DNA from 3 places in the Hoeflea sp. EC-HK425 genome. Region 1 is predicted to be linked to each of the others. Evidence: riboswitches for the same ligand, from Rfam matches in the RefSeq annotation. Region 1 holds a riboswitch; each other region holds the start of a gene.

The links. Region 1 has a riboswitch for cobalamin ahead of SPHINGO391_RS12330 (DUF1636 domain-containing protein). Riboswitches for the same ligand answer to the same signal wherever they lie in the genome.
Region 2: another riboswitch for cobalamin. It lies ahead of bluB (5,6-dimethylbenzimidazole synthase); the one in region 1 lies ahead of SPHINGO391_RS12330 (DUF1636 domain-containing protein).
Region 3: another riboswitch for cobalamin. It lies ahead of SPHINGO391_RS06110 (CbtB-domain containing protein); the one in region 1 lies ahead of SPHINGO391_RS12330 (DUF1636 domain-containing protein).

The regions. Positions count from the first base shown of each region.
Region 1 covers NZ_LR701572.1:1,975,347-1,980,008, reverse strand. The annotation lists gene SPHINGO391_RS12340 (GTP-binding protein) at 1-797, shown strand, start outside; gene SPHINGO391_RS12335 (ABC transporter substrate-binding protein) at 922-1,542, shown strand; cobalamin riboswitch at 1,558-1,778, shown strand; gene SPHINGO391_RS12330 (DUF1636 domain-containing protein) at 1,886-2,311, shown strand; gene SPHINGO391_RS12325 (ABC transporter ATP-binding protein) at 2,308-3,087, shown strand; gene SPHINGO391_RS12320 (ABC transporter substrate-binding protein) at 3,099-4,037, shown strand; gene SPHINGO391_RS12315 (iron ABC transporter permease) at 4,078-4,662, shown strand, end outside.
Region 2 covers NZ_LR701572.1:1,009,544-1,014,205, forward strand. The annotation lists gene phnL (phosphonate C-P lyase system protein PhnL) at 1-308, shown strand, start outside; gene SPHINGO391_RS07535 (DapH/DapD/GlmU-related protein) at 305-919, shown strand; gene bluB (5,6-dimethylbenzimidazole synthase) at 916-1,596, opposite strand; cobalamin riboswitch at 1,645-1,825, opposite strand; gene phnC (phosphonate ABC transporter ATP-binding protein) at 2,006-2,854, shown strand; gene phnD (phosphonate ABC transporter substrate-binding protein) at 2,946-3,848, shown strand; gene phnE (phosphonate ABC transporter, permease protein PhnE) at 3,915-4,662, shown strand, end outside.
Region 3 covers NZ_LR701572.1:707,501-712,162, forward strand. The annotation lists gene SPHINGO391_RS06100 (hypothetical protein) at 394-564, opposite strand; gene SPHINGO391_RS06105 (cobyric acid synthase) at 756-2,222, shown strand; cobalamin riboswitch at 2,273-2,647, shown strand; gene SPHINGO391_RS06110 (CbtB-domain containing protein) at 2,697-2,876, shown strand; gene SPHINGO391_RS06115 (CbtA family protein) at 2,889-3,602, shown strand; gene cobU (bifunctional adenosylcobinamide kinase/adenosylcobinamide-phosphate guanylyltransferase) at 3,599-4,123, shown strand; gene cobW (cobalamin biosynthesis protein CobW) at 4,131-4,662, shown strand, end outside.

The DNA of each region.
Region 1 (4,662 bases):
TCGATGCGGCGAGCCTGTTGAAGGATTATGCCTCAAGCGATTTCCTGCGCGACCGCGGCGAGACGCTGGGCGACGAGGACAACCGCACGCTTGTGGATCTGCTCGTTGACCAGATCGAGTTCGCCGACACGATCATCCTCAACAAGGTGTCGGCGACAGCGCCGGAAAACCTGGACGCTGCGCGCAAGATCATCCGTTCGCTCAATCCCGAGGCTGTTCTGATCGAGGCAGATTTTTCCCGGGTCGAGTTGAGCGAAGTCCTCGGCACCGGCCGGTTCGACTTCGCCAAGGCGCATGAACATCCGCTTTGGTACAAGGAACTCAACGGTTTCAAGGCCCATGTTCCCGAGACCGAGGAATATGGCATCCGCTCCTTCGTCTACCGCGCCCGTCAGCCCTTCGAACCGGTGAAACTCCAGGCCTTCATCAACCGTCCCTGGCCCGGTGTGGTGCGCGCCAAGGGGTTTTTCTGGCTGGCGACACGTCCACGCTTCGTGGGGGAACTCTCGATGGCCGGCGCGCTCGTGCGCACCGAAAAGCGCGGCCTCTGGTGGTCGGCGGCGCCAAAGGAATACTGGCCCGACGATCCGGCCTGGCATCGCGCCATGGCGCCCTATTTCGACCCGGTCTGGGGCGACCGCCGGCAGGAGCTGGTGTTCATCGGCTGCGATCCGATGGATGAAGCGAAGATCCGCGCCGATCTCAACGCCTGCCTGGTGAACGCGCCGGCGCTCCTGCCCGAACTGTGGACATCCATGCCTGATCCGTTCCCTGCCTGGGACAGGCAGGCGGCATAGCTGTCTCAAACGGGGCCAGCCCTGCCGCGGCTGATCCGGCGTCCGGCGGTGCAGCGCGGTCGGTGCGCCCCGAACCCCCTTTCGCATTCCCGGCCTTGCCTTCAATCAAACCCAGAAATCCCCCATGATCAAGAAACTCGCCCTTGCCATCCTCTTGTCGACCAGCCTTTGCTCCGCAGCGCTTTCCAGTGACGGCGTACTTGACGTCGCGGCCCCGTTTGAGATCAAGGGTGCCGACCCGTCCTTGTCGGGTGATATTTTTCTCAAGATGGACATCGCCGAGGCGCTGGTGAATGCCGATGCGACGGGTCGTCTGCTGCCCGGCCTGGCCGAAAGCTGGTCGGTGTCCGGTGATGGTCTGATCTGGCGGTTCGTCCTGCGCGAGGGCGCATTCCATGATGGCTCGCCCTTTACTCCAGAAGCCGCCGCCGCTGCGCTTGATATCGCCCGCGCAAAGAAGGGGCTTCTTTCTGCTGCACCGATCGAGTCCATCGTTGCCGACGGCTGCGATCTGGTCATCTCACTCAAGGAGCCGTTCGGGGCGCTGCCGGCTTTCCTCGCCGAATATCGCTCAAAGATCCTGGCGCCGTCCGCCTACGGTGCTGACGGCATAGCGACTTCGGTGATCGCCACAGGTCCGTTCAAGGTGACCGAGTTGCAGGCCCCGATGTCGCTGAAGACGAAGCGGAACGGCCATGTGGTGAAGCTTGATGATCGCCCGGCAATGGCTCGACACGGCAATTGACGAGGTGAAAACATCAATCTAGGTTCATGGCATGGTTCCGCCCGACTCAAAGGGAAGGCGGATTAAAAGGGAACACGGTGAGGTGTAGCCAATAGGCGCTGAATCCGTGACTGCCCCCGCAACTGTGAGCGGCGAGCTTCCTCAAGATTGACCACTGGCGCAAAGATCGTGCCGGGAAGGTTTGAGTGAGCTGTGACCCGCAAGTCAGGAGACCTGCCATGACCGTCGTAACTCAACCCGGGCGGGGTGTCCGGAAAGGGAGAATTGTCATGAGCAACCGGAATTCCGGGCATCGCAAAGTCAATCATCGCTTTGGCCCCCGCACTCTCGTGCGGAGCGCGCAATGCCGACCAGACAGACAACCACAAAGCCAGCCTCCCATCGCATAACCGTCTGCACCGCGTGCCGCCACACCGGCAGCGATTGCCGTCCCGGGTACGAACTGCTTGCACGTTTGCGCGATGCGATGAACAGGGCCGGCCAGGCGACAGGCGCGCTGTTCGAGATTTCGGGTGTGGCCTGCATGGCGGGTTGCGACCGGCCCTGCACGGTTGCCTATCAGGCGACCGACAAGGCCACCTACCTGTTTGGCGATATCGATCCGGCTGACGATATTGGCGACCTGGTCCGCTTTGCCGAGCACTATGCCAGCCTTGATGACGGTTGGTGCTCGTCCACCCAACGCCCGGGCAAGCTTCGCCACACCACGCTTGCGCGCGTTCCGGCCGCGATTTTTGTGGTCGAACCGGTCGAGGGATCGCTCCAGTGAGCGCGGCCAGCCTGACTCTTGCCGGAGCATCCTGGCGTGCGCCCCGCGGCCCGGTGATCCTCCAGCCCGTGACGCTCAACCTTCCCGCGGGCCGGGTGCTCGGCGTGGTGGGGCCGAATGGTGCGGGAAAATCCACCTTCCTGCGCCTCGTCTACCGCTATTTGAAGCCGGCGAGCGGCGCGGTGCTGATCGATGGTGAAGACATCTGGACCATGCGCGCCCGCGATGTGGCGCTCAAGGTCGCCACGGTGCTGCAGGAACAGCCGACCGACTTCGCGCTGACCGTGCGCGAGATCGTCGACCTCGGCCGGCTTCCGCATCGGGGCGGTCTGGTGCGCAGCGACGCCCGCGATGCAGCGGTTGTCTCTGCCGTTCTGGACAGGCTTGATCTTCATGGATTTGCCGGACGGCGTTTCGGATCACTTTCAGGCGGCGAAAGACAGCGGGTGATGGTGGCGCGCGCGCTGGCGCAGGAGCCTTCCCTGCTGGTGCTCGATGAACCGACAAACCATCTCGACATCCGCCACCAGCTCGAGGTGATCCGCCTGATCAGAAACCTCGACATGACGATCATCACCAGCCTGCATGACCTCAACCTGGCCGCCGCCGTTTGTGATGACATCCTGCTTCTGCAGCAGGGCCAGGCCATGGGTTTCGGCACACCCGATGAAGTTCTTGCCGACGACACCGTTTCGCGTGCCTTCGGGGTGCTCGCCCGGCGCGAGCGCCTCACACCGAGCGAGAACAGCCATTTTACCTACCAGCTTAACATGTAAGGGATTTTTCCATGAAAGCGCCTTCTCTCGCCCTGCTCGGGCTGGCTTTTGTTGCCGCTCCTGCTTTCGCCGGCACAACCGTTGAAAGCTGCAATCGCAGCGTCACTTTCGACGCCCCGCCAAAGGCCGCCATTTCCAACGACGTCAACCTGACCGAAATGATGCTGGTTCTGGGTCTCGCCGACCGCATGGTGGGGTATACCGGAATATCCGGATGGAAGACGCTGGATGAGGAAATGCGCGCGGGCGTGAGTGAACTGCCGGAGCTCTCCGAAAAGTACCCCACGAAGGAGGTCATCATCGGGGCTGATGCGGACTTCTTCTTCGCTGGCTGGAACTATGGCATGAAAGTCGGTGGAGAGGTGACGCCCGAGACGCTCGAGCCGTTCGGTGTCAAGGTCTATGAACTGACCGAAAGCTGCATTCATATCGGACCGAAGAACAAAGTCTCGATGCAGGACATGTACAACGACCTGCTCAATCTCGGGCGCATCTTTGGCGTCGAGGACAAGGCGCAGGCCCTGGTGGAGAGCTACAAGGCCGAGCTTGCGACGTTTGAGGCAACCGTCAGCAAGGGTGACACGCCGCTCAGGGTGTTCGTCTACGATTCCGGCGAGGATGCGCCGTTCACTGCGGGCCGTTACGCCATGCCGACCGCCATGATCGAGGCTGCGGGCGGTGTCAACATCATGGACGATTTCGAGAAGAGCTGGGCGACGGTCAACTGGGAAGCCGTGGTCGAACGCGACCCCGAATTGATCGTCATTGTCAATTATGGCGACGTCACCGCCGAGCAGAAGATTGATTTCCTGAAGAGCAATCCGGCCTTCGCCGACATTGACGCGGTCAGGAATGATCGCTTCGTGGTGCTCGAATATGTGGAGGCGACGCCCGGGCCACGCAACATCCGCGCGATCAGGAAGCTCGCCGCCGCCTTCTGGCCGAACTGAGTTGAAAAACGATATCAACGAAACTGGCGCCACAGCCCGTCTGGCGCCATCGGGTGCCGGGCGGGCGTTGTTCCTGCTTGCCAGCTGCATCGCCCTGTTGGTGTCCCTGACCGCCGCGGTTTCTGTCGGAGCCATCGCGGTGGATTGGTCGACGGTATGGGGCGTGCTCGTCAACAGGATATCGCCGGGATCGGTGGAGGTGACATGGTCGCCCGGCCGCGAGGCGATCGTCTGGGAGCTTCGCTTTCCCCGGGCGCTGCTCGCGGTGATGGTGGGCGCCGGGCTGGCGCTGGTGGGCGCGAGCCTGCAGTCGGTCACCCGCAATCCGCTCGCCGACCCGCATCTGCTCGGGATTTCCTCGGGCGGGGCTTTCGGCGCCATCCTCGCCCTGCTTCACACCGGACTTTTCCTGGGTCTGCTGACCGTTCCGTTGTTCGCCTTTGCAGGCGCGCTTGTCGCCACCCTGGTTGTTCTCGGGGTGGCGCGCATGACCCATTCCACCAGCGCCGACCGGCTGGTGCTGGCGGGGGTGGCGGTGTCTTTCATCATCATGGCGCTCGCCAACATGCTGATCTTTCTGGGCGATCCGAAGGCGACCCACACGGTGGTGTTCTGGATGCTGGGC
Region 2 (4,662 bases), 970 kb from region 1:
ATCTTTTTGCCGAACTCAACCTTCCGGAAAAACTCTGGTCGCTGCCGCCGGCGACGTTTTCGGGCGGCGAGCAACAGCGGGTCAACATCGCCCGCGGCTTCATCACCGATCATCCGATCCTGCTACTCGATGAGCCGACGGCGTCGCTTGATGCGGCGAACCGTGCGGTCGTCATCGATCTCATCGCCCGCAAGAAGGCGGAGGGTGCGGCGCTTCTGGGGATTTTCCACGATCACGATGTCCGCAACGCGGTAGCCGACCATGTCATCGACGTCTCGGCCTTTGCCGCTGGAAAGTCCGCGGCATGACCAGATTGTCGGAAACGCCTCTGGTGCATTCTACCGCGAAAATCGTTGACTCGACGCTCGGACGCTACACCGAAGTCGGGGCCAATTGCACGGTGTCCCATTCAACCATGGGCGACTACTCCTACTGCGTCGAGAATACCCAGATCGCCTATGCAAAAATCGGCAAGTTCGCCAACATAGCCTCCCATGTGCGGATCTATGCCAGCATGCACCCGATGGAGCGCGCCTCGCTGCATCACTTCAGCTACCGCTCGGCATGGTACTTCGAAGGCGAGAGCGACGACCAGGACTTCTTCGACTGGCGCGCAGGCCAGGGGATCACGATTGGCCACGACACCTGGATCGGCCACGGCGCCGTGGTGATGCCCGGGGTAACAATCGGTAACGGCGCCAGCATCGGCGCGAACGCGGTGGTGACCAAGGACGTGGCCGATTTCGCCATCGCCGTCGGCGTGCCGGCGCGAACCATCCGGCAGCGCTTTTCCGACGCTATCGCCAGCCGGCTTGATGCACTCGCCTGGTGGGACTGGGAGCATGAGAAGCTACATGCGGCGCTCAGGGATTTCCGGACATTGCCGGCTGAAGAGTTTCTCGAGCGGCACGGAGGTTAGACCTCTCCCTGCCAGCACTCCTCGAAAATCAGCTCATCGAGTGGCAGCCTGCGGTTCCAGCCTTTGACCTCCAGTTCGGGCCGTTCGTAGAGCTCGTCGACATAGCCCAGACAAAGATAGGCGACGATCTCGATCCGCTCAGGGATGCCGAGAATGGCCTTGAGGTCCGCATCGCGAAAGATGCTGACCCACCCCATGCCGATGCCCTCGGCGCGGGCTGCGAGCCAGAGATTCTGCACCGCGCAGACGGTGCTGTAGAGATCCATGCTCGAATTGTGGGTGCGGCCCAAGACCACATCGCCGCCGCGGTCCCGGTCGCAGGTGACGCAGATGTTGAGCGGCGCCTTGCGGATGCCTTCGAGTTTCAGGAACTTGTACCTGGACTGCCGCTCCCCGGTAAACATGGCCGCGGCTTCCTCATTGGCGCGGGCAAAGGCATCGGCGACCCGATCGCGAACGGTCTGATTCCTGATGGTGATGAAGTTCCAGGGCTGCATGAAGCCAACCGACGGCGCGTTGTGCGCGGCTTCAAGCAGCCGCCGGAGCACATCATTCGGTATCGGCTCCGGAAGGAACTGGTCGCGCACGTCGCGGCGCGTGAAGATGGCCTTGTAAACGGCGTCACGTTCACCTGTTGTGAATGGTTGTGCTGCAGCCAGCATTGATGTCTTCGGCATTGTCTGATCCCCAACAATCCGTGAAAACCCGCCGCGCTGTCCATGCGCGGCAAGGCTATGACATCTGGCCGGTCTTCTGACTTCGGTTCCGCCGGCAGGCGCGCCTTCCCGGATTTCCCAGTGGCGTCTTGCGCTTGCCGTCCCCGTCACAGCGTTGGGCACGTTCCGGAATTGCACCGGATTCCCGATTCTCCCGCACAATGCAGGCACCAGATGCAGCCATAGGGTCATGACCGGGGCCTGAGCGCAAGCCGGAAAAACAAGGAAAACAAAGGGTTTTGACATATCCGGACGGGCAGCTGTGGATCGTAACAAAACTGACATCAAACCGACATCGGCCCTTCATACGGCTGGGCTAGTCCAATCCTCGAAAGTCACGAAACCCGCCGTGACCCATGGGGATTTGCTTATGCTTGAATTGACCGATGTGACCCGCCGCTTTGGCGCCAACACCGCTGTTGACTCAGTGACCCTGTCTATTCCCGAGGGGCAGATGGTCGGTATCATCGGCCGCTCCGGCGCCGGCAAGTCGACCCTTCTGAGAATGATCAACCGACTGACCGGCGTCAGCGGCGGAGTAATATCCCATCACGGACGTCCGGTCTCGACGCTGACCGGGCGCGAACTGCGCAGCTGGCAGCGCGATTGCGCCATGATCTTCCAACAGTTCAACCTGGTCCCGCGTCTCGACGTTGTGTCCAACGTGCTGCACGGGACACTCAACATGCGTTCGACGTTCGCAACCATGTTCAACCTGTTTCCACGCGAGGACATCCTCAGGGCGATCTCGATCCTCGAACGGCTCGGCGTCGCCGAGAACGCGCCGAAGCGGGCCGAGGCGCTTTCTGGTGGCCAGCAGCAGCGGGTGGCGATCGCTCGGGCGCTGATGCAATCGCCGAAGCTTATCCTCGCTGACGAACCAATCGCCTCGCTCGATCCGCTCAATGCCCAGATCGTCATGGATGCGCTCAAGGACATCAACGAGCAGGAAGGTATCACGGTGGTCACCAACCTTCACACGCTCGACACAGCACGCAATTATTGTGAGCGCATCATCGGCATGGCAGCCGGTAAGGTCGTCTTTGACGGCAGGCCGGAGGAGCTGACCACGGAAGCAGTTCGCGCGATCTATGGAGCGGGTGCCGACGGCGAGGAAATCTCTGAATCGATGACGTCCACCAGCCTGCACGCACGCGGGCGTCCGGCCGACGTCAAAGCGAAACTCACTCCTTCCGGCGTAGCGCTGGAATCGATCTGACCTCGCGGTTGCCGGGACCATCCTGCGGTTCCGGCCCGAGACGCCAGTTTTCCTACCCCACTGTCAACCCTTGTACGGAGACTAGATTATGATGAAGACCATCCTCGTGGCCGCCACGGCAGCCCTCTTGTCCACCAGCGCTTTCGCGCAGGACGCGATCACCGAATTCCGCATCGGCATCCTCGGCGGCGAAAACGCCCAGGACCGTCTGACCTCGAACGAATGCCTGCGTGCCTATGCCGAGGAAGCCCTTGGCGTTCCGGTCAAGCTGTTCACGCCGGCCGATTATGATGGCGTGATCCAGGGCATGCTCGGTGGTTCGATCGATATGGCGTGGCTCGGAGCTTCCTCTTATGCCAAGGCCTTCCTGACCGATCCTGAAGCCGTAGAGCCGGTTCTGGTCAAGACCAACCTCGACGGCTCGTTCAGCTATCACTCGATCGGCTTTGCCCGCAAGGACCGTAACATCACCTCGCTGGATGATATGAAGGGCAAGGCTTTCGGTTTTGGTGATCCCAACTCGACCTCGGGCTACCTGATCCCATCGATCGAAATTCCCCAGGCAACCGGTGCCTCCATGGAGAGCGGCGACTATTTCGGTGAAGTCAAGTTCACTGGCGGTCACGAGCAGACCATTGTTGCGGTTGCAAACGGCGAAATCGACGCCGGCGTGACTTGGGCCGATGGCCAGGGCAACTGGGAAGACGGCTACAATTCGGGTGCACTGCGCAAGGCAGTCGACTCCGGTCTCGTCGACATGAATGACATCGTGGAAATCTGGAAGTCGAAGCCGATCCCTGAAGGTCCGGTCACTCTGCGCAAGGCGCTGCCGCAGGATGTCAAGGACAAGATGATCGAACTCGTCGGCTCGATGCACGAGAAGGACGCACAGTGCGCCTACAACATCGCTGCTGGCGAAACCGCCGGTTTCAAGCCAATCACCCATGACGCTTACGAGACCATCGTTGCCGTCCGCAAGGCGCAGAGCAACTAAGGTTTCCAAAACTATCGCGGGGGGCCGTCCGGCTCCCCGCTTTCTATTCAGGAAGGGCGTCCGCCGATGAGCGATATGACCACACATCATGGCGGCAGCGCCGCCTCGATGGCCATCCGCGAAAATTATCTGGCGATGGCCCGCCAAAAACAGATGTATGGCGGTATCCTGCTGATCGTCTTCATCGCAATGATGGTGTCAGGCTTTCAGCTTGCGGATGCGCGCAATGCCGGCGGTTTCTGGACCGGCTTTACCCAGGTGTTTGACTTTCCCTCGGAGGTTCTGGCCGAGGGGATCGAGAAGGCGGCGTTGCTGCCTGCGTTGTTTCTGGAATTCCTTCCGTCGCTCATCGAAACCCTGAACATCGCTGCCGTATCCACATTGATCGGAGCCGCCTTTGCCATCGTTCTGGCGCTGCTCTCAACCAGGGGGCTGGCGCGCTGGCCGCGACTGATCCCGCTGTTCCGGCGGTCGATGGACGGCATGCGCGCGATCCCGGAAATCGTCATTGCGCTGGTGCTGATCTTCATCCTTGGCGGCGGACCTGTCCCGGCGATGATCGCGATTGCCTTTCACACCGCCGGTGCGCTCGGCAAGCTTTTTTCCGAGGTCTCGGAGAACGCCGATCTCAAGCCGGTCGAGGGCTTGTCGTCGGTAGGGGCGAGCTGGATCCAGAAAATGTGGCTCGGGGTCATCCCGCAGGTCGCGCCGAACTGGCTGTCCTACGGATTGCTGCGTTTCGAAATCAACATTCGCGCTTCCGCCATTCTCGGTTTCGTCGGCTCGGGCGGCATCGGTCACGATCTCAGGATCG
Region 3 (4,662 bases), 1.3 Mb from region 1:
AATCAACCGTAGCTTTGAGAATTCGTCATTGGCGCCGCAGATGCGGGCAGGTCACGCTGTCCGCTCCGGCCAGTTCAAATAAATTGCCGGATTCACCAATGCTTAGGGTTTCAATAACTCTCCGGTAACGATGTCCGGGTTAAACCTGTTCGCACGGCGGGGGACAACCGCCGACCATCCCGGATCAGGTATTGCGTACCGGGATGTCGCGAACCTCGCGCGTTTTTGTGAGGTCGCCAGTGTATTTTGGCAGGCCGTCGGGATCGCAAGGTCCCGGCGGCCTTCGCTATTGCGCTTCGATCAGATCAGTGGACCGGTAAAGAAAAGGCCGGGCGTGTGCCGCCCGGCCCAGATCTGTTTCAATCGCTCCAGCGCGGTGTCCGCGCAGTCCGCTCAGCCTGCAGAGAGGGTGCGGACGAAATTCCTCAGACCGCCGAAACGGCGTTTTTCGTTGGTCTTCTGGACCGGCAGCACGTTGTTCCAGGCGATCTGGACGGTGTCGGCGTTATTGAATACGTACAGCATGGTGGTGTCCTTCCAGCCTTTGGTTTCCCTGCGGTTCATGGCGTGAACCATCTGACGCTGCTCTATGCCTATCATGGCTGCCGGGATGCATTGTTCCCGTCACCGCATGTCGCAATTCAGATGTCGCTCAAAGAAAATCCGGCCTGTGTGAAATGACAGTAAATCGAAGGTGAAAAGGCAACTGGCAAAAGGCCTTTTGATCCGCCTTCCGCAGTGCTATCGACGGCTCCATGACAAGGGCGTTGATGTTTCAGGGAACAGGGTCGGATGTCGGCAAGACAGTCCTGGTGGCGGGCTTCTGCCGGCTGGCGGCCAATCGCGGACTGAAGGTGATGCCTTTCAAACCACAGAACATGTCCAACAATGCCGCTGTGGCCGACGACGGCGGCGAAATCGGGCGGGCGCAATGGCTGCAGGCGCTGGCCTGCCGGGTTCCGGCCAGCGTGCACATGAACCCGGTGCTGCTCAAGCCGCAGTCGGAGACCGGATCGCAGGTGGTTGTTCAGGGCAAGGTTTTTGGCCATGCCCGGGGGCGCGATTACCAGAAACTCAAGCCCCAGCTGATGGCTGCTGTGATGGACAGTTTCAGCCGGATCGCAGATCAGGCAGACCTTGTGCTGGTCGAGGGCGCGGGGTCTCCCGCGGAAATCAACCTGCGTTCCGGCGACATAGCCAACATGGGATTTGCGACATTGGCCGGAGTGCCGGTCGTGCTGGTGGGCGACATTGACCGAGGCGGGGTGATCGCATCGATTGTCGGCACGCACACGATCCTGCCCGACGAGGACCGGTCGACGATCTCAGGCTACCTGATCAACAAGTTTCGCGGCGATGTCAGCCTGTTCGACGATGGCATCTCAGCCATCGAGGGTTTCACCGGCTGGTCCTGCCTGGGTGTCGTTCCCTGGCTCAAGGCGGCAAACCGGCTGCCAGCCGAGGATTCGGTAGCACTCGAACGGCTGGTCCAGGGACGGGCGGGCGGACTCAAGATTGCGATACCCGTGCTTTCCCGGATTGCGAACTTCGATGATTTCGATCCGCTCAGAGCCGAGCCGGAGGTGGATCTGGTGTTTGTCCGCCCTGGCGAACGCCTGCCCGGGGATGCCGGACTGGTGATCCTGCCGGGCTCGAAGTCGACGATTTCCGATCTCGCCGATTTCCGCCGGCAGGGCTGGGATGAGGATCTGCGGGCGCATCACCGGCGCGGCGGGCGGATCATAGGCATCTGCGGGGGCTACCAGATGCTGGGTCGGACTGTGAGCGATCCCCTGGGGATTGAAGGGGGCGCGCCTGTCGCCGAGGGGCTTGGCCTGCTCGACATCGAGACCGTGATGGCGCCCGAAAAGACCGTGCGCAACATCGCCGCGCGTTCGGCGGAATGGGACTTGCCGCTCGAAGGCTACGAGATCCATCTGGGCATCAGCCGCGGGCCGGATTGCGTTCGCCCTATGACCACTCTCGATGGGCGCCCAGACGGAGCCGTCTCTGCTGACGGCAAGGTGTCGGGAACCTATCTGCATGGATTGTTCGGGGCGGATGCCTATCGTGCCAGGCTGCTGGCCGAGTTCGGCATTCGCGGAGGCCAGACCAGTTTCAGGGTCGATGTCGATGCGGCGCTGGATGAAATCGCCGAAGAACTTGACCGGCTTGTCGGCTTCGAGCGGCTGATGCAGGCCTCGGTGCAGATCCGTCGCTGAGGGGACGATCCAGGACGCGGCTGCGATTGACAGTCAGGCGCGCCGCCCCTATCAGTTAAGCCTCGAATGGTTCCAGAAAACCAACCTGGTTTTCCGGATCAAAAGGGAATGCGACGGGATGGACCCAATCCGGGCATCTTTATCGCAGCCGACCCCGCGACTGTAGAGCGGCAAGGCAAATGTCACCGGCCCGGGAGGCCCGGATGACGGGGGACAATGGTGTTTTCCGCAAATCCGAAACTCCGGACCGGGCTGGCCACTGGCGTGGCGGCATGATCAACCGGCGTGGACGCCTCTTTTTCTACGAATCGTCCCGCTTTCATGACCGCCAGACGCGCCGGGAAGGTGGGCATTTGCCGTTGCGCGATGGAAACATCGTGCTGGACCCGCGAGCCAGGAGACCTGCCATTCGCACCGGTTGAGAGCCGGACCTTTGGGAGAGGTATGCTCCCGAAGCCATTCACGGAGGTTGTCATGGCTGTTAAAACTGCTTCGCTTTCACTCACCGACCGCATCGGCGCGCGCGCTGTTGCCGGGTTGATGGCACTCGTTGTCGGCTCGATACTGGTGTTCGGGGTTGGGCTTGCCAACTCGCAGGCGCTGCACGACGCGGCGCACGACACAAGGCATTCCTACGGCTTTCCCTGCCACTAAGGGATTGATCTCATGATTGTCAGGTTGCTCCTGGCGGCTCTCGCCGCCGGGCTCATTGCTGGTATGGCGATGACGCCCGCTCAATATGTCAAGACGATTCCGCTGATCATGCAGGCCGAAGCCTATGAGAACGGCGGGGCCGGGCATCATCATGGCGATGCCGCCGCCTCGGATGAGGCGGCGCATGACCATGGTGCGGACCAGTCGATGTTCGGCTTCGGACGGCTCGGTGACACGATCGTCGCCAATCTTGTCGCCGGCGCCGGTTTCGCGCTGATGCTGGCCGCGGTGGCACTGCTTCTGGGCGTCGAATTCCCGACCGGCACGGCAGGGGTCACGCGAGGGCTGCTGTTTGGTGCCGCTGCATGGTTCTGTGTCCAGCTTGCGCCAGCGATGAGCCTGCCGCCGGCGGTGCCTGGTTTCCCCTATGCCGACCTCGGCGACCGCCAGGGGTGGTGGGTGATCACGATCGCGGCCTCGGCTGCGGGCTTGTGGTGCATCGCGATGCGGCCGGAATGGCCCCTGAAGATTCTGGGACTTGCGATCATCGTCGCGCCGCATCTCTGGGGGTCGCCGGTTCCGGAAGATCTGACGAGCAATGTTCCGGCCTATATCGCCTCTGCCTATGCCGCCGCTTCACTTGCGACAACGCTGTTCTTCTGGCTGCTGCTTGGCGGCCTGCTCGGTCACTTCCTTTCGCGTGTGGACGAGGAGCAGACGGCATGACAGCCGGGCTTCGGCCGGTAACGCTGGTGCTGGGCGGTGCCCGGTCGGGCAAATCCGCCTTCGCAGAACACATGCTGGAGGCGGAGGCGAGCTCGCGGCTCTATCTGGCCACCGGCCAGGCCTGGGACGATGAGATGCGCGTGCGTATCGAAGCCCACCAGGATCGGCGCGGAAAGGGTTGGGAGACGATCGAGACGCCGGTCGATCTCACCGGGACGCTTGAAGCCCAGGCGCGGCCGGACCGGCCGGTGCTGGTCGACTGCCTGTCGCTCTGGGTGACAAACCTGATGCTCGGCGACCATGACATTGACGCCGCCTTTGCCAATCTCGCCAAGGCGCTGCCGGGGCTCACGGGACCGGTTGTGTTCGTTTCCAATGAAGTCGGCCTGGGCATCGTGCCCGACAATGCCATGGCGCGGACGTTTCGCGACCATGCCGGACGGCTTCACCAGACAATCGCAAGCCTCGCCGACGAAGTCTATTTCGTCGCCGCCGGCCTGCCGCTCAAGATGAAGGGTTGACCCGATGTTGAATGGTTCGAAAATTCCCGCCACGGTGATCACCGGTTTCCTCGGGGCCGGCAAGACCACGCTGATCCGTCACATGCTGGCCAACGCCAAGGGCAAGCGGATCGCGCTGATCATCAACGAGTTCGGCGATCTCGGCGTCGATGGTGATGTTCTGAAGGGCTGCGGCGACGAGGTGTGCAGCGAGGACGACATCGTCGAGCTCAACAATGGCTGCATCTGCTGCACGGTGGCAGACGACTTCATTCCGACCATGGAGAAACTGCTGGCGCGCAAGGACCGGCCCGATCACATCGTCATCGAGACCTCCGGCCTGGCGCTGCCGCAGCCGCTGGTCGCGGCCTTCAACTGGCCCGGCATCAAGACGCAGGTGACCGTGGACGGGGTTGTCACCGTGGTTGACAGCGCCGCCGTTGCAGCGGGACGTTTTGCCCATGACCATGACAAGCTCGACGCGCAACGTCTGGCGGACGAGGGGCTTGATCACGAAAGCCCGCTCGAGGAGCTTTTCGAGGACCAGTTGACCGCCGCCG